DNA from 2 places in the Sphingomonas sp. GW821-FHT04B01 genome. Region 2 is predicted to be linked to the other one. Evidence: riboswitches for the same ligand, from Rfam matches in the RefSeq annotation. Region 2 holds a riboswitch; the other holds the start of a gene.
The links. Region 2 has a riboswitch for glycine ahead of gcvT (glycine cleavage system aminomethyltransferase GcvT). Riboswitches for the same ligand answer to the same signal wherever they lie in the genome.
Positions count from the first base shown of each region.

Region 1: another riboswitch for glycine. It lies ahead of AC07UH_RS18210 (L-serine ammonia-lyase); the one in region 2 lies ahead of gcvT (glycine cleavage system aminomethyltransferase GcvT).

Region 1 covers NZ_JBWKTR010000009.1:116,169-125,444, forward strand. Annotated here, with positions in the region: gene AC07UH_RS18190 (ribbon-helix-helix domain-containing protein) at 1-60, opposite strand, end outside; gene parA (ParA family partition ATPase) at 57-719, opposite strand; gene AC07UH_RS18200 (helix-turn-helix domain-containing protein) at 1,050-1,853, opposite strand; gene AC07UH_RS18205 (replication initiator protein A) at 2,308-3,273, opposite strand; glycine riboswitch at 3,625-3,714, shown strand; gene AC07UH_RS18210 (L-serine ammonia-lyase) at 3,820-5,247, shown strand; gene rfbB (dTDP-glucose 4,6-dehydratase) at 5,426-6,499, shown strand; gene rfbA (glucose-1-phosphate thymidylyltransferase RfbA) at 6,496-7,431, shown strand; gene galU (UTP--glucose-1-phosphate uridylyltransferase GalU) at 7,489-8,361, opposite strand; gene AC07UH_RS18230 (hypothetical protein) at 8,503-9,276, opposite strand, start outside.
Region 2 covers NZ_JBWKTR010000003.1:363,424-372,699, reverse strand. Annotated here, with positions in the region: gene rnhA (ribonuclease HI) at 68-532, opposite strand; gene thrB (homoserine kinase) at 529-1,482, opposite strand; gene ispH (4-hydroxy-3-methylbut-2-enyl diphosphate reductase) at 1,535-2,506, opposite strand; gene AC07UH_RS10540 (hypothetical protein) at 2,676-3,311, shown strand; glycine riboswitch at 3,411-3,503, shown strand; glycine riboswitch at 3,504-3,610, shown strand; gene gcvT (glycine cleavage system aminomethyltransferase GcvT) at 3,669-4,874, shown strand; gene gcvH (glycine cleavage system protein GcvH) at 4,874-5,245, shown strand; gene gcvPA (aminomethyl-transferring glycine dehydrogenase subunit GcvPA) at 5,494-6,852, shown strand; gene gcvPB (aminomethyl-transferring glycine dehydrogenase subunit GcvPB) at 6,849-8,423, shown strand; gene AC07UH_RS10515 (CcdC protein domain-containing protein) at 8,598-9,116, shown strand; gene proS (proline--tRNA ligase) at 9,203-9,276, shown strand, end outside.

The sequences.
Region 1 (9,276 bases), on a different contig from region 2:
GACGGTGGCAGGCGGCGCGCTGACGGTGCGCAGATTCGCGAAACTCGGCTTGCGGCTCATGCAGGTACCTTCTTGCGGGTCTTGATCTTAGCAACCGGCATGCCGACCTGTCGACATGTCCACGCGTAGAGCTGTCGAATATCCTCGGCAGCCTTGCCGTCAGGCTCATATTCCATGACGGTGCGCCCCTCCCCGCTCGCGTGGCGATAGGCGGCGCGGTCGGGGATCTGCACCGGGCAAGGCGGCGTGCCGAAGCCTTCGACCAGTTCGCCCGCCTCCTGGTAGACGCGCGGCGCATTGGGGGCGCCGGCGGTGAAGACGACATAGGCGGGCTTGCGCAGCAGCTGCACCAGCTTGGCGGTGGTCTGGATCGCCGACAGGTCGAAGGCGCTCGGCCGGCATGGGATCAGCACGAGATCGGCGACCTCGACCGCGGCGCGGGCGGCGCTGTCGGCATGGGGCGGCGTATCGATGACGATCAGCTCGGCCCCCTGCCCGCGCGCTGCCTCGACCTTGGCGGCGAGCCGTGGCGGCGGGCTGTCGATCACCTCGGGCGGCGCCTCCCCACGCCAGGCCGCCCATTGGCTGGCGGTCGCCTGCGGGTCGGTATCGATGATGAGCGCGACGCGGCCGGCATCCTGCGCGGCCGCGGCGAGGTGGAGCGCGAGCGTCGTCTTGCCCGCGCCGCCCTTCTGACTGATGATCGCGATGGTCGCCATGTCGTCCTCCCTACATGTCTACATGCCGACGTGGCAAGTCCTCGACGTATAGACATATAGACGCGTCGAGCCCCCTGCCCGACCGGACGATCAGCGGAATCGACGAGCACGATACGGCCGTCGATCCGTCGACACCTCGACAGATCGACGCACGCTGCCAAAGGTGAGGATTACCGCCCTGAACCGCTTGCTCCTTCTAGGGAGCATGTGACGGCGTAGCCGGCACTCCGGTCTTTTCGTCTTATCGTCGGGTCGTTTTGGTTCGTCGTTTGTCCTTCCTCGTCGTCAGACGGCTGTGTTGGCCGTCTAGGCCAACCCTCTTGTTCTCATTCAAATGGAATCCATGAGCGGTTGCGGATGTTTTTGAGACTCGCACGCTGACGCCATATCCCGATCGATCGCCGCGCCGAGCGAGGCGAGCACCTTGCCCAGCATGCCGCCGACGCTGGCCGTGGCGCGCTCCCGGCAGGACAGGCTGGCCAGCATCCTCTCATGTGCCTCCGCCTCGACCGCGCGATGCTGCTCGTGATCGACCGGCAGCGGCGCCGGACGCATCCAGCGCGGCAGATAGGCGAGCACCCGCGCCGGCAGCAGCGGGCGATAGGCGTTGGAGGTCTGGCGATAGCGCGGCCCCTCCCCTTCCACCCGCTTGAACCGGCGCTGGCGGACGAGGAAGCCGCAGCGTTCGAGCGCGTGCAGCGCGCGGGCGACGGTCGCCCGGCCGAGCGCGGTCGCCTCGGCGAGCCAGTCATAGCTCGGATAGACGCGGCCCTGGTTGAGCCGGGCGAGCGTGCACAATTCCTCGAACACGCGCACCGCGGCCGCGGTCAGCCCGGCGATGCTGCGCTCGGTGGCGCTCAGCGTGCGGGTACCGGCGCGTTCCTCGCGGCGCAGGCGCCGACCGGCGTCGAGCGTGCGGCGGCAGGCGCGCAGCAGCCGGTCGGTCTCGCCGGGGGCGGGCGTCGCGAAGAACAGCTCCTCGAACGTCCCCGCCTCGATACTGTCGCGCAGCACCGGCGCACCGGTGCGGTGGGGTGCGCGAGTACGTGCCGGGGCCCGCGATCCAGCACGCAGCCCGTCGCCCGCCCGCGCGAGCACGCGGGCGCTCGCCTCCCCGAGGGTAAACGCCGTCATCTTCCATCCCCTTGCGGGGCCGGGACCGAGGACAAAAAAGACCGTGGCGCGAAACGCGCATCCTTGAACCGGAACGGGTTCGGAGCTATTCGGGAGACGTGAGCTGTTGAAAAGTCACCGATCGACGTTTGGCGACGCCGGTCTCTCGAATATTTCCTTGGGATGCCCGGCCTTCGTGCCGGGCTTTCCTTTATGTGGTCACGGCCACTCCATGAACATCGCCGCGGTCGACATGACCGCGCGTCATTCTTGTTGCAGCAATGATCCAACAGCGGAAGCGCTTACGATTCGTGCTTTCGAGTATTTAACCTGAAAAAAGTTCGTGCTTTCGAGTAGAATAGGCGTTTCTATTCGTGCTTTCGAGTAACAATGGCGCGCTGCCATTCGTGCTTTCGAGTAGGAATGCACCGCATTCATTCGTGCTTTCGAGTAACAATTCGCAGCCGCCGGCGAATCACCCGGCCGGATTGGTTCCCTCTGCCGCGGCCGATTCGACGATGGTGCGATGCTCGCTCAGCACCGCCTGCCCCGGCTGCGGCCGCGGCGTGATCACCACCCGGTTCTGCGGCGCCTTACGGCCACGACGCGGGGCGGCGCCCTCCTCCTCGGCCGCCTCGCTCTCGACCAGTTCGAGATGGTAATCGGGGATGCCGTCGGTCGCGACGATCTGCTTGAGCGCCGCCTTGAAGTTCGACAGCGGGTTCTGATAGCCGATCTGCAGGCGGAAGGTGGCGAGATCGAGGTCGAGCCCGCCCTCCTCGCAGGTCGAGCGCGCCACCTCGTAGATGCGCCGCTCGATCGGCCCGAGCTGGAAGTAAGCGGCGGCATAATCGAGCACGTGGCGATCGAGCAGGATCGCGCGGAACAGCCAGTCGCACAGCCGCACCTTGACCGCCTTCAGCCGCCGCTCCCCACTTTTCGTCTTGGAATAATGGAGTTTTGCTTCGGAAAGCCATGAGAAGAAGCCCTCCTCCCCCTCCCCGCCCGCTTCGATATTGGTCTTGATCTGCGTGCCCTGCAGCCGTTCCAGCGCCTCCGACAGCCGGCCGTAGGAGCGCGCGCTGTGGTTGGAGCCGGTGACCGAGAACAGATCGTGCGCGGTGAAGATGAAATCCTGCTCGACATGCTCGCCCGCCTCGAGCTTCGCCGCCATCAGGCTGGCGATATAGAGGACGATCTCCTTGTCGTAGATCGTCGCGACGCCGCTCGCCGAGGGGCGCACCTCGATCGACACGGTGGCGTGATCGTAGGTCAGCGGCTTCATCCAGGCGTTCTTGGACAGCGCGAAGAAGGGAAAGGCCATCAGCGACCGCTCGCCGCGGATCTCGCCGTGCAGCGGGCTGTCGAGCGTGAACAGGTCGCGGTGCGGCACGGTACCGGCGCTGGCGGACGGGCGGGTCGGGGCAGGGGAACGGGCCATGTTCATTTCCTACTCGAAAGCACGAACTTTTGGCACCCCACACGGGATTCCCGAGGGAAAATGGGCTTGGACGCCGCCCCATTCGTGCTTTCGAGTAGGAAATGGCGCGCGAGCGGCGGGTCTCGCCGGCCCATGGCGGGCTCCGGCAGGCGCGGACGCCGCGCCCGGCATCCGCCGTACGACAAGTCGGATTGTCGACATGTCTATGCCTCGACCCGATGGTGCCAAGTCGTTCGAATCCCTGCAGTGCCAGACGCGACGAGGTCGATCTGTCGACATGTCGATAGCTCGACAGGATGGAACGGGCGCGTGCGGCGCCCTTGACCGGTAGCGGGGCGATGATACCGTCCGCGACGTCGATCAGGGAGAGACCGGGCTGGCCCCGGCGCCGAAGGAGCAACCGCCCCGGAAACTCTCAGGCAGAAGGACCGATCGACGACGACATCTGGAGAGTGGCGCCAGCCGGTGCCCGCCGACGGGATAATGATCTCAGGCGCAAGGGACAGATGGGGCATGCAGGCCGGCAGCGACCGGCGGAAGGACCGCATGCACACCGATCCCGTCACCGCGCCGCTCGACCGCAACCTCGATCGCCCGATCAGCGTCGCCGAATTGTTCACGATCGGCATCGGCCCGTCGAGCTCGCATACCGTCGGCCCGATGCGCGCCGCCTTCGACTTCGGGCAGCGCGCGCTCGGACAGGGCGCCGGGCAGGGGGCAAGGCAGGGGATAGGGCAGGGGGCTCCGGTCGGCGTCACCTGTAATCTCTACGGCAGCCTCGCGCTCACCGGGCGCGGCCACGCCACCGACACCGCGACGATCCTCGGCCTCGGCGGCTGGGAGCCCGAGCGGCTCGATCCCGATGCCGCGCCGGCGATCCTCGCCGATATCCGCGACAACCGGCGGCTGACGCTCGCCGGCCGCCACGCCATCGTCTTCGCGCCCGACGACGTCGTCTTCCACCCGCGCGACTTCCTGCCCGAACATCCCAACGGCATGACCTTCACCGCCCGCTATGCTGATGGCGCGACCTATGCCGAGACCTATTTCTCGATCGGGGGCGGCGCGATCCTGCGCAAGGGCGAACGGCTCGCCGCGGGCAATGTCGCGGTGCGCCACCCGTTCGGCTCGGGCGCCGATCTGCTCGTGCTCGGCGATGCCACCGGCCTGTCGATCGCCGAGCTCGTTCGCGCCAATGAGGAGGCGTGGCGCAGCCCCGCGGAGACCGACGCCTTCCTCGACGCGGTCCGCGCCGCGATGAGCGCGTGCATCGACCGCGGCATCGCGCAGGAGGGCATATTGCCCGGCGGCCTCAAGGTGCGGCGCCGCGCTCGCGTGATCCAGCAGGGCCTCACCGGCGACGCGCCCGGCCGCAACCCCGCCGAGGTGTTCGAATGGGTCAGCCTGTGGGCGCTCGCGGTCAACGAGGAGAATGCCGCCGGTGGCCGGGTGGTCACCGCGCCGACCAACGGCGCGGCCGGCGTGCTGCCCGCGGTGCTGCGCTTCTACGAGACGCTGATCGAGGGCGCCGACGACGAGGGCGCGCGCCGCTTCCTGCTCACCGCCGCGGCGATCGGCATGCTCTACAAGAAACGCGCGTCGATCTCGGCCGCGGAGATGGGGTGCCAGGGGGAGGTCGGGGTCGCCTGTTCGATGGCAGCGGGGGCGCTTGCCGCAGTGCTCGGCGGCAGCAACCGCCAGATCGAGAATGCCGCGGAGATCGGCATGGAGCACAATCTCGGCCTCACCTGCGACCCGATCGGCGGCCTGGTGCAGATCCCGTGCATCGAGCGCAACACGATGGGCGCGGTGAAGGCGATCAACGCCGCCTATCTCGCGCTGCGCGGCGACGGCAGCCACGTCGTCAGCCTCGACGCGGTGATCGAGACGATGCGCCAGACCGGCGAGGACATGCGCTCGAAATACAAGGAGACGAGCCTCGGCGGGCTGGCGGTCAACGTGGTGGAATGTTGACGTGTCGGGGTGTTGGGGTGTCGGCGTGTCGACAGCCCTATATTCAAGCGTGGCACGACTTGAGCAGAATGCACATCGACAAACCTAATCGTCGATTCCTATGCAATCCGACATGTCGACACGGCGACATGTCGTAGCCTAGATATGCCTGTTAACCCTTTGCAGCTAGGCACAAGCCATGCGTATTCTCGTCACCGGGGGAGCCGGCTTCATCGGCTCGGCGTTGGTCCGCCACCTGATCTGCAACACCGGGCACGAGGTGCTGAACCTCGATGCGCTGACCTATGCCGGTACGCTGACCGCCCTCGCGCCGATCGCCGACGATCCCCGCTATCGTTTCGTCCATGCCGACGTGTGCGATGCGGCGGCGGTCCGCACCGCGATCCACGACTTCCGCCCGGACGTGATCACCCATCTGGCCGCCGAGAGCCATGTCGACCGATCGATCGATGGCCCTGGCGCCTTCATACAAACCAACGTCGTCGGCACCTTCACGATGCTTACCGCCGCGCGTGCCTATTGGCAGGACCTGTCACAAACCGAGCGCGCGGCGTTCCGCTTTCATCACATTTCGACCGACGAGGTGTTCGGTTCGTTGGGGCCTAGCGGCGCATTCACCGAAGAGACGCCCTATGACCCGCGCTCGCCCTATTCGGCGTCAAAGGCGGCATCCGATCATCTGGTCAGTGCCTGGGGCCATACGTATGACCTGCCGGTGCTCGTCACCAATTGCTCGAACAACTACGGCCCCTATCATTTTCCCGAAAAGATGATCCCGTTGATGATCGTCAAGGCCTTGGCGGGAGAGACCTTGCCCGTCTACGGGCGCGGCGAGAATGTGCGCGACTGGCTGTTCGTCGAGGATCACGTCCGCGCATTGCAAGCGGTGTTCGAACGTGGCGTCCCGGGGCGCCGCTACAATATCGGCGGCAGCGCCGAGCGACGGAATATCGACGTGGTCGAAACACTCTGTGCGACGCTTGATCGACTGCGGCCGCGCGAGAAGGGGGGCTCCTACGCCGAACAGATCGGCTTCGTCGCCGATCGTCCGGGTCACGATCAGCGCTATGCGATCGACGCTACCCGCATCCACGCTGAACTGGGCTGGGTGCCACAGGAGAGTTTCGAAAGCGGCCTGGAGAAGACGATCCGCTGGTATCTCGACAACGCAGCTTGGTGGCAGCCACTGGTCGATAGGCAAGCGGCAGACGTGCGACGCGGGCTGAATGGACAAATGGAGCGTTCGGCATGAAGGGCATCATTCTCGCCGGCGGCACCGGCACGCGGCTCCATCCCGCAACGTTGGTCGTCAACAAGCAGTTGCTGCCGGTCTACGACAAGCCAATGATCTATTACCCGCTATCTGCGCTGATGCTCGCGGGCATCCGCGAGATCTTGATCATCTCGAGTCCCGAATATCTATCGCATTATCGAACACTGTTCGGTAATGGGTCTCGGCTTGGCCTACAGATTGCCTATGCCGAGCAGCAACGTCCCGAAGGCCTGCCCCAGGCGTTTACCATTGGCCGCGAGTGGATTGCAGGCAAGCCGGTTACACTGATTCTTGGCGACAATATCTTCTTCGGCAATGGTTTGGGACCAATGCTGCGGCGGGCGGTCGCCCGTGCGGAGGCAGGCAAGGGCGGTGCGACGATCTTTTCGTATCGGGTGGAGGATCCCCAACGCTACGGCGTCATCGCCTTCGACGCGGACGGTCGCGCTGTTTCCATCGAGGAGAAGCCGGAACGCCCGCGCTCCAACCATGCGATCACCGGGCTTTACGTCTTTGATGCCCAAGTTTGCGATCATACCGTCGGCCTAACCCCTTCACCACGCGGGGAGCTGGAAATCACCGATCTGGCGCGTCGCTATATGGAGGCCGGCACGCTCCATGTCGAACCGATGGGCAGAGGCTTCGCCTGGCTCGACACCGGCACCCACGACAGCCTGCTGGAGGCGGCCGAATTCGTCCGCACCATTCAGCATCGCCAAGGCATCCAGATCGCCTGCTTGGAGGAGATCGCTTTCCTGCAAGGATTCATCACGGCCGAGGCAGCCGCGGAACAGGGCAGGGCGCTTGCCAAAACAGCCTATGGTCGCGCGATCCTGACGGCGATCGAAGAGGAAGCGTACGCGCCGCTACCGTTTGGCGAACGCCGCGCCGATGACAGACGCAGAGGCTAAGCCGGAAAACACATGATCGACAGGCCGACATGTCTACACGTCGGCCTGTCGATCATCTTACTTGGCGAGCAGACCCTCGGCGAAGCTGCGCACGCTCGGACCGATGTCAGCGCGGGCGAGGGCGAGGGCGAGATTGGCCTGGATATAGCCCGCCTTGTCGCCGCAATCGTAGCGCTCGCCGTCGAAGGTGAAGCCGTGGAACGGCTGCTGGCCGATCAGCTGCGCCATCGCGTCGGTGAGCTGGATCTCGCCGCCCGCACCCTTTTCCTGGCTCTCGAGGATGCGCATCACCTCGGGCTGGAGGATGTAGCGGCCGGGGATCATCAGATTGGACGGCGCGCTGCCCTGCTTGGGCTTCTCGACCAGCGCCTTCACCTCGGTGAGGCGGCCATCGATCGCGCCGGGCGAGATGATGCCGTATTTGTCGGTCTCGCTGTCGGCGACCTCGAGCGCACCGACGATATTGCCGCCGACCTGATTATAGGCCTCGACCATCTGCGCGATGAAGCCGGGCTTGCCGACCATCAGCTCGTCGGGGAGCAGCACCGCGAACGGCTCGTCGCCGACGATCTCGCGCGCGCACCATACTGCATGGCCGAGGCCGAGCGGCTCCTGCTGGCGGACGTAGACCGGCGAGCCCGGCTTCTGGCGGATGCCCTCGATGACGCTGAGCGACTTGCCGCGCGCGCGCATCGTGTCCTCGAGCTCGTAGGAAATGTCGAAATGGTCCTCGAGCGCGCCCTTGCCGCGGCCGGTGACGAAGATGATCTGCTCTATCCCCGCCTCGAGCGCTTCCTCGACCGCATATTGGATCAGCGGCTTGTCGACGACGGTCAGCATCTCCTTGGGCATCGCCTTGGTCGCGGGAAGGAACCGCGTGCCGAGCCCGGCTACCGGAAACACCGCTTTGCGTACGCGCTTGATCGTCATGACTGGTCCCATCGATTGCTGTGGAGGCGGTCGAGACCACCCGTCGCCCGGGGGTCTAGAATGTTATGAAGACAGAAGAAATACAGTCATCCACCCATTCGTACCGGATCGGTCGCGACCCGGCGCCGGCGGGATGCCGGTTCAGCGCAGCCGGCCGGCGGCATCGTGCGCGAGCAGGCCGCGGACCTCCTCGGCATAGGCCGGGCGACGCATCCATTGATGGCGGATATGGTCGAAGGTGCGGCGGAACGCCCTGGGCGTCGGCGTCCGGAAGGGCAAGGTCAGCAGCGCCAAAACGCGCCAGGCAAGTCCCCAGCGGCCGACCCTTTGTCCCGCAGCGGTCACGCCCGAGGTAGCGACCAGGCTCGGCCAGGGCATCGTGAAATGGCCCAGCGCCGCGTCGATATCCGATTCATAGCCGCGGTTGATGAAGCCGTTCGCCTCCTTCAGCGCGCCGACCGGGCGGGTGTGGCGGATCGGGATGGCGTCGACGATCGCGAAGCGCCGGTCCTCGGGCGGCAGCGCGCTGCCCCAGACCAGGTCGATGCCGCTTTCCCAGCCGTAGTCGAACAGCGGCGCGACCTCACGCAGCGCGCGCGCGGCGAAAAAGGGCGCCATCATCTCGATGTAATTCACCTCGCGGAAGGTGAAGGACGGATTGCGCGCGGTGCCGGCATAGGTGAAATAGCTGTCCCAGGTCAGGCTCGGCTGGAAGATCGTGAACCCTTCCGCCGCGCCGAGCGCGAACAGCCGGCTGAGACTGTCGGCATCGGTGTCGATGTCGTCGTCGATCAGCGCGACATAGTCATATTGGGCGATGAAATCGCTGTTGTCGGACAGCGTCGCACGCCAGCCCTGGACCTTGGTGCCGGGGATGAAGCGGTGGAACGTGCCCGCCGCGTCGAGCGGGCGGCT
Region 2 (9,276 bases):
ACCACCCCATCCTCCCCCTCCGTCACGGCTGCGCCGTGCCACCTCCCCCTGGCGGGGGAGGACCAGGTCACCCCGCCGGGCGGCTCGCCGCAATCGCCGCGTCACTCGCCAGTTTGTCGACGCGTTCGTTGTCGGCGTTGCCGGCGTGGCCCTTGACCCAGATCCATTCGATCTCGTGCTTCTGCGTCTCGGCGAACAACGCCTGCCAGAGTTCGGCATTCTTGACCGGCTTCTTGTCGGCGGTGCGCCAGCCGTTCTTGCGCCAGCCATGGATCCAGCGGGTCAGGCCGTCCATGACGTATTTGCTGTCGGTGCTGAGCTTGATCCGGCACGGGCGGGTGAGCACGCGCAGCGCCTCGATCGCCGCGGTCAGCTCCATGCGGTTGTTGGTGGTCAGCGTCTCGCCGCCCGACAATTCCTTCTCGTGGCCGCCGAAGCGGAGCAGCGCGCCCCAGCCGCCGGGGCCGGGATTGCCCTTGCAGGCGCCGTCGGTGGCGATCTCGACGAGCTGGGGGGCGGCGGGGTCGGTCATGCAAAGGCCTCCGGATGGGCGTCGTACCAGTCGAGCCGGCGCAGATAGGCGAGCGGGTCCTTGCGCGTCACCAGCGCATCCGCCGGCGTGTCGAGCCAGTCCCATGCGCGGGTGAGCAGGAAGCGGATGCACGCGCCGCGCGCGAGCACCGGCAGCGCGGCGCGCTCGGCGGCGGACAGGCCGAGCGCCCCGCCATAGCCGGCGAGCAGCGCCGGGCCGACGCCGGCGAGCGGCGCGCCCTGCGGATCGAAGGCCCAGGAGGTGTGCATCACGGCGACGTCATAGGCGCGTATGTCACGGCAGGCGAAGTAGAAATCGATGAGTCCGGTCACCCGTGCGCCGAGCATCAGCACGTTGTCGGGAAACAGATCGGCGTGGATGACGCTGGTCGGCAGATCGTGCGGCCAGGCCGTCTCGACCGCCGCCAGCGCGGCATCGACGCGCGCGAACAGGCCCGGCGCGATGGCGTCGAGATCGCTGCCGCAGCGCATCAGCAGCGGCCGCCAGTCGGCGATGCCGAGGCTGTTGGGCCGGCTGCCGTCGAAATCGGCGACCGCGGCGTGTAGCGCGCCGAGCGCGGCGCCGGCGGTGGCGGCCTGATCCGGCGTCGGGCGGGTCACCGAGACGCCGTTTAGGAAGCGGATCAGGCAGGCGGGGCGGCCCTCCAGCGTCTGGATCGCGACGCCGTCGCGGTCGCGGATCGCGGGCGGCACCGGCAGGCCGCGGTCCGCCAGATGATCGAGCAGGTCGAGGAAGAAGGGCAGGTCGCCGGCGTCGACGCGCTTCTCGTAGAGCGTCAGGATGAAACGCGCGGTCGTCGTGTCGACGAGATAGTTGCTGTTCTCGACGCCCTCGGCGATACCCTTGGCGGAGACGAGCTCGCCGACCTCGGCGTAGCGGCGCAGGAACGCGGACAGCGCCTCGGCCGAGACGTGCGTGTAGACGGCCATGATCCCTCCCCAGTCTCCACGTCCCCCGGACGTGCGCCGGGGGACGGTCAGCCTATGCCGCGGCGTCGAGGCCGCGTGGCAGTTTGAATGCGATCGTCTCGCGCGTCGTTTCCTCCTCGCGCTCCGTGATCGCGAAGCGGGTGGAGAGCAGGTCGACCAGTTCGCGGACCAGCAGCTCGGGCGCGGAGGCGCCGGCGGTGATGCCGAGCGTGCCGACGCCGTCGAGGAACGTCCAGTCGAGATCGCCCGCGCGCTGGATCAGCCGCGCCGGGATGCCCTCGCGCTCCGCCACTTCGACCAGCCGCACCGAGTTGGACGAATTGGGGGCGCCGATCACCAGCATCGCGTCGCACGCCGCGGCGATCGCCTTGACCGCCGCCTGCCGGTTCGAGGTGGCGTAGCAGATGTCCTCGCCGCGCGGCGGCAGCATGTTGGGGAAGCGGCGCTGCAGCACCGCGACCACCGCGGCGGTGTCGTCGACCGACAGCGTCGTCTGGGTGAGGAAGGCGAGATTGTCGGGATCGACCGGCGCGAAGATCTCGGCATCGGCGGCGGTCTCGATCAGCGACATCGCGCCGGCAGGCACCTGGCCGAAGGTGCCGACGACCTCGGGATGGCCGGCGTGGCCGATGAAGACGATGTGGCGGCCGGCGGCGACGAGCCGCTCGGCCTGGCGATGGACCTTCGACACCAGCGGGCAGGTTGCGTCGAGATAGTCGAGGCCGCGGTTCTGCGCGTCGACCGGCACCGACTTGGGCACGCCGTGCGCGGAGAAGACCACCGGCGCGCCGTCGGGCACCTGGTCGAGCTCCTCGACGAACACCGCGCCCTGCGCCTTCAGCGTGTCGACGACGAACTTGTTGTGGACGATCTCGTGGCGGACGTAGACGGGCGCGCCGTGCTTCTCGATCGCGAGTTCGACGATGCGGATCGCGCGGTCGACGCCGGCGCAGAAGCCGCGCGGTGCGGCGATCAGCAGTTCGAGGACGGGCTTGCCGCCGTCCGCGGGGAATTGGGAGGCCATGCCGGCGGTTCTACGCGATTGGTGCGGCGCACGGAAGTACGCGATTGGCTCACCGCGCGGAAGTACGCGATTGCTTGCACGCGGGAAAGCCGGTTCCTATGGTGCGCCGCGCATCGCCCGGGTTCTCCGGCGGCGCATCACTGTCCGTTCGACAAAGGTACGCGTCCTCGTGAAAACCCCGGCTTTAGGCCTGTCCGCCCTCGCGCTGATCCTCTCGGGCTGCGCCAGCAAGGGCGAGATCGTCGAAGGCGGCATCTCCGCCGTGCGCTCCGCCTGCCCGACGGTCGGCGTCGCCGCCGGTACCGGCGACATCACCCTGTTCGATCCGGCGACGAGCCGCGACGCGAGCGCGATCGACGTCGTCGCCAGCATGACCAACGTGCGCGGCGCCTGCAACGACGCCGGCGAGCAGATCGCCACCAGCGTCACCTTCGACGTGCTCGCGCGGCGGACGCGGACCGAGGGCCCGCGCGACGTGGTGCTGCCTTATTATATCGCGATCGTCCGCGGCGGCTCGGCGGTGACCGCCAAGCGCAAGGGGCAGATCGCGGTGCATTTCGACGCCGGGCAGGCGCGCGCGCAGGCGCAGGGCACCGCCTCGACGCAGATCGCGCGGGCGGCGGCGACCTTGCCCGACGAGGTGCGCAACCAGCTCACCCGCAAGCGCAAGGCGGGCGACGAGGATGCCGCGACCGATCCGCTGGCGCGGCCGGAGGTGCGCTCCGCGGTCCTGCGCGCGACCTTCGAGGCGCTGGTCGGCTTCCAGCTCACCGACGACCAGCTGAAGTATAACGCGCAACGCTGATTCTCTTCCCTTCCCGCGCAGGGAGGGGAGGGCGTTTCCGCATTGACTAAGGCCCCGCCGCCCGTCACAGCACCACGCGTCGATGCCGGGCGACCGGCATGGGCGGGCGCGGGAGAGAGCCTCTTCACAAGGAGGCCGCCGAAGGAGCAACCACCCCGGAATCTCTCAGGCAAACGGGACCGCGCGCTGCCTTATCGACACTCTGGAAAGCGTTCCTTTGAGGAGCCACCGAAGGGGTAAGCCCGCTGCGGAGACGCGCCGGGTCAAAGCTCTCAGGTCACCGTGACAGAGGGGGTATGACGGATCGATTGCGGCCCCGTGCCGTCTTTGGTCCCGTGCCTTTCTTGGAGACGGTTGATGAGCGATTCGCTGCCAGACACCTTGCCCGACCCGCTCGACGACCTCGACGGCGACGAGCCCGCAATCCAGCTGCTGCCGCTCGACGGCTGGCACCGCGCCCGCGGCGGCCGCATGGTGCCGTTCGCCGGCTATGAAATGCCCGTCCAATATGAGGGCATCATGGCCGAGCATCTGTGGACGCGCGAGTCCGCCGGCCTGTTCGACGTCAGCCATATGGGCCAGGTCGGCTTCACCGGCGACGGGCTCGACGCCGCCGGCGTCGCCAAGGCGCTCGAAGCGGTGCTGCCGGGCGATATCGCCGGGCTCGCGCCGACCAAGATCCGCTATTCGCTGCTGCTCAACGACGAGGGCGGCATCCTCGACGATCTGATGGCCACGACGCTGCCCGCCGAGGGCGCGCATCCGTTCGGCGCGGCGAGCCATTACGTCGTCGTCAACGGCGCGACCAAATATGACGATCTCGCCTATCTGCTCGACGTGCTGCCCGACGATCTGACGATGAACCTGATGGAAGATCAGGCCTTGCTCGCGGTGCAGGGGCCCAAGGCGGTCGCCGCCGTGTCGCGCCTGATCCCCGGCGTCGAGGACCTCGTGTTCATGACCGCGGGCGCGTTCGACTGGAACGGCCATGCGCTGTGGATCAGCCGTTCGGGCTATACCGGCGAGGACGGCGTCGAGATTTCGATCCCCGCCGAAGCCGCCGCCGATTTCGCCGATGCGATCTGCGCCGAGCCCGAGGTCAAGCCGATCGGCCTCGGTGCGCGCGATTCGCTGCGGCTCGAAGCCGGACTGCCGCTCTACGGCCACGATCTCGATCCCGAGACGACGCCGGTGATGGCCGATCTCGGCTTCGCTCTGTCCAAGCGCCGCCGCGAGGCCGCCGATTTCGCCGGCGCCGCGCGTATCCTCGCCGAGCGGACCGATGGTCCCGCGGTCAAGCGCGTCGGCCTGTCGGTCGCCGGGCGCCAGCCGGTGCGCGAGGGCGCGAGCGTCGTCGACGCCGAGGGCGCGGTGATCGGCCGCGTCACCAGCGGCGGCTTCGCGCCGAGCGTCGGTGCGCCGATCGCCATGGCCTATGTTCCCGCCGCGCTCGCCGAGGCCGGCACGCCGCTGCGCCTCGTCCAGCGCGGCAAGATCCACGAGGCGACGGTCGCTCCGATGCCGTTCGTTCCCCACCGCTATGTCCGCGCAGGAGGCAAGTGATGAGCCGTTATTTCACCGAAGATCATGAGTGGGTCGATGTCGATGGCGACACCGGCACCGTCGGCATCTCCGATTATGCGCAGGGCCAGCTCGGCGACATCGTGTTCGTCGACGTTCCCGAGGCGGGCAAGCAGCTCGGCAAGGGCGACGAGGCCGCGGTGGTCGAATCGGTCAAGGCCGCGTCGGACGTCTATTCGCCGGTGTCGGGGACGGTGACCGAGGGCAATGCCGCGCTGTCGGACGATCCCAGCCTCGTCAACTCGGATCCGGAAGCGGAAGGCTGGTTCTTCAGGATCACGCTCAGCGATCCGGCCGAGCTGGAGACGCTGATGGACGAAGCCGCCTACGCGGATTTCGTCGCCAAGCTGTAACGATCAGCCTCGCAATTGGTGCTCCGCTCTGGTCGATGCCTCGCCGCGCTTGATACGTCACCCCGGACTTGTTCCGGGGTCCACGCGGCGGCGAGGAGGACGGTCTGAAACGATAGGGCGCCCCTGCTGCCCGGTGGACCCCGGAACTGGTCCGGGGTGACGGGACCTGCGGGGATGATCGATCGAACCTCAGCCCGTCGCCATAGGTAAAGGCCCTTCCCACAGGCGGGGCTCTCAAGGGAATGATGATGCGCTACCTGCCGCTTACCCAGCCCGACCGCGACGCGATGCTCGCGGTCATCGGTGCGGGATCGATCGACGATCTGTTCGTCGACGTGCCCGAGGCCGCCCGCCTGTCCGGCCCGATCCATGACCTGCCGAACCACGCCTCCGAACTGGCGGTCGAGCGGCATATGACCGCGCTCGCCCGCCAGAACACGGTCGCGGGCGAAGTGCCGTTCTTCCTCGGTGCGGGCGCCTATCGCCATCACGTGCCGGCGAGCGTCGATCACCTGATCCAGCGTGGCGAGTTCCTCACCGCCTATACGCCGTATCAGCCCGAGATCGCGCAGGGCACGCTGCAGATGCTGTTCGAGTTCCAGACGCAGGTCGCGCGGCTGCTCGGCACCGACGTGGCGAACGCGTCGATGTACGACGGCTCGACCGCCTGCTGGGAAGCGATCGGCATGGCGCGGCGCATCACCCGCAAGGGCAAGGCGATCCTGTCGGGCGGGCTCCACCCGCATTATGTCAGCGTCGCCAAGACGATGGCGAAATACACCGGCGATCATCTCGAAACCTCTACGCCGGCGCTGACCGCCGAAACGGATATCGATGCGATGATCGCCGCGATCGACGGCGATACGTCGTGCGTCGTCGTGCAATATCCCGATATCCTCGGCCGGATCGCCGACCTGACGCCGCTCGCCGACGCCTGCCACGCCAACAAGGCGCTGCTGATCGCGGTCGTCACCGAGCCGGTGGCGCTGGGCGCGATCACCTCGCCGGGCGAGATGGACGCCGATATCGTCGTCGGCGAAGGCCAGTCGCTCGGCGTCGGCCTCCAGTTCGGCGGTCCGTACGTCGGGCTGATGGGCTGCAAGGAGAAGTACATCCGCCAGATGCCCGGCCGCTTCTGCGGCGAGACGGTGGATGCGGAGGGTCGCCGCGGCTTCGTGCTGACGCTGTCGACGCGCGAACAGCATATCCGTCGCGAGAAGGCGACGAGCAACATCTGCACCAATTCGGGCCTTTGTGCGCTCGCCTTCTCGATCCACATGACGCTGCTCGGCGAGGCGGGGCTGCGCCGGCTGGCGGGGATCAACCACGCCGCGGCGTGCCGCGCCGCGGATCGCCTCGCCAAGGTGCCGGGCGTCGAGCTGGTCACCGAGACCTTCTTCAACGAATTCACGCTGAAGCTGCCGGTCGAGGCGCGCCCCGTGGTGCGGACGCTCGCCGATCGCGGCATCCTGGCGGGCGTGTCGCTCGGCCGGCTGTATCCGGACGAGGCGGGCCTCGCCAACGGGCTGATCGTCGCGGTCACCGAGACGACGACCGCGGAGGACGTCGAAACCCTTGCCGCCGCACTCGAGGAGGTTCTGGCATGAGCATCAATCAGAGCGGCTGGCGTCCCGAGATGACCGCCGGCGGCGGCAATGGCGCCGCACCGACCTTCACCGGCAATAAGGCGCTGATGCTGGAAGAGGCGCTGATCTTCGAGATCGGTGATACGCAGACCACCGGCGTCGATTTCGCCGAGGGCGACGTCGCGGGGTCGCGGCTCGGCGATCTTAGCCGCAAGGCGCCGATCGGGCTTGCCGGCCTGTCCGAGCCCGAGACGATCCGTCACTATACGCGGCTCAGCCGCCAGAATTACGCGATCGACCTCGGCCTGTTCCCGCTCGGCTCGTGCACGATGAAGCACAATCCGCGGCTCAACGAGAAGATGGCGCGCCTCCCCGGTTTCGCCGACGTACATCCGCTGCAACCGGTCGACACCGTGCAGGGCGCGCTCGCGGTCATCAACGAACTGGCGGTGTGGCTGATCAAGCTCACCGGCATGCACGGCGTCGCCATGTCGCCGAAGGCCGGCGCGCACGGCGAATTGTGCGGCATCCTGTGCATCAAGGCGGCGCTGGAGAAGCGCGGCGAGGGCCATCGCAAGGTCGTCCTCGTGCCCGAATCGGCGCATGGCACCAATCCCGCCACGGCGGCCTTCGCCGGCTTCACCGTCGAGGATATCCCCGCCACCGCCGATGGCCGCGTCGATACCGCGGCGTTGAAGGCACGGCTGGGGCCGGACGTCGCCGCGGTGATGATCACCAACCCCAACACCTGCGGCCTGTTCGAGCGCGACCTGAAGTCGATCAGCGATGCGGTCCATGATGCGGGCGGCTACGTCTATTGCGACGGTGCCAATTTCAACGCCATCGTCGGCCGGGTGCGGCCCGGCGACCTCGGCGTCGACGCGATGCACATCAACCTGCACAAGACCTTCTCGACCCCGCACGGCGGCGGCGGACCGGGGTCCGGGCCGGTGGTGCTGTCGGAGGCGCTCAGCCCCTTCGGGCCGCTGCCGTTCACCGCGCGCATGGCCGACGGCCATATCCAGCTCATTGAGGAAGAGACTGCGGGCGACGATCATCCCGACACGTTCGGCCGGATGACCGCCTTCCATGGCCAGATGGGGATGTTCACCCGCGCGCTGACCTATATCCTCAGCCACGGTGCCGACGGCCTCAAGCAGGTCGCCGAGGATGCGGTGCTCAACGCCAATTACGTGCTGCGCTCGCTGGAGGGGACGCTCGACGCGCCCTTCGCCAAGTCGGGGCCGTGCATGCACGAGGCGATCTTCTCCGACGCCAATCTCGCCGAGGGCTTCTCGACGCTCGACGTCGCCAAGGGGCTGATCGACGAGGGCTTCCACCCGATGACGGTCTATTTCCCGCTCGTCGTCCACGGCGCGATGCTGGTCGAACCGACCGAGACCGAATCGAAGGCGGCGCTCGACCAGTTCGTCGGCGCGCTGCGCAGCGTGGCGGAACGGGCCAAGGCCGGCGACGCCAGCCTCAAGACCGCGCCGCATTTCGCGCCGCGTGCGCGGCTCGACGAGACGCAGGCGGCGCGCAAGCCGGTGCTGGTATGGAAGGAACAGCCGCTGGCGCAGGCGGCGGAATAAAGGCAGCTCCCTCGTCACCCCGGCTTTGAGCCGGGGTCCCGCTACCTTCGCGTTTCGGGCGTAGCGGGACCCGGGTCGAGCCCGGGGTGACGGAGGTTGGGGCTAGGATACCCCCTTTCGCAATGCCGTCGGTGGCTTTAGTTTCTGTCCCGTAACGGGCGGGGACACGGACATATGCAGGGACAGCAACCGGGCGGGTGGATCAGCTATGCGATCCCGCTCGTGGTCGTCGCGGTGGTGATGGCGATCCGCTGGAAGCGGATGAGCCGGGTGCGGCCGCTCAAGCTCGAACATCTGTGGATCCTGCCCGCTTTCTATGCGGTGGTGATCGGCTTCACCTTCACGCGCTTTCCGCCGCATGGCTGGGGTTGGGCCTTCTGCCTCGTCGCTTTGGCACTGGGGGCGGCGCTCGGCTGGCAGCGCGGCAAGATGATGCGGATCACGCTCGATCCGGAGACGCACCGGCTCGGCCAGACCTCGTCGCCGGCGGCGTTGCTGTTCATCGTGCTGCTGATCGTCGTGCGCAGCAGCGCGCGCGGCGCATTGAGCTATGCGGGGCCGGCGGGGCTCGATCCGATGGCGATCACCGACGTGCTGATGGCGCTGGCGCTAGGGCTGTTCAGCGCGCAGCGGCTGGAGATGTATCTCCGCGGCAAGCGGATGTTGGCGGCCGGCCCGGTCGTGACTCCGTAGCGCTTCCCACGTCGCGCCGATCACGGTTCGCGGCCAGTGCGTGAGGGGGGTGACGCGCCGAAGCGCTTTGGCTAGGCGTCCACGCCATGAAGCACGCTCTTTCCGTCACGCGCGACGCCGACTTCGCCGCCTGGTATCAATCCGTCATCGCCGAGGCCGA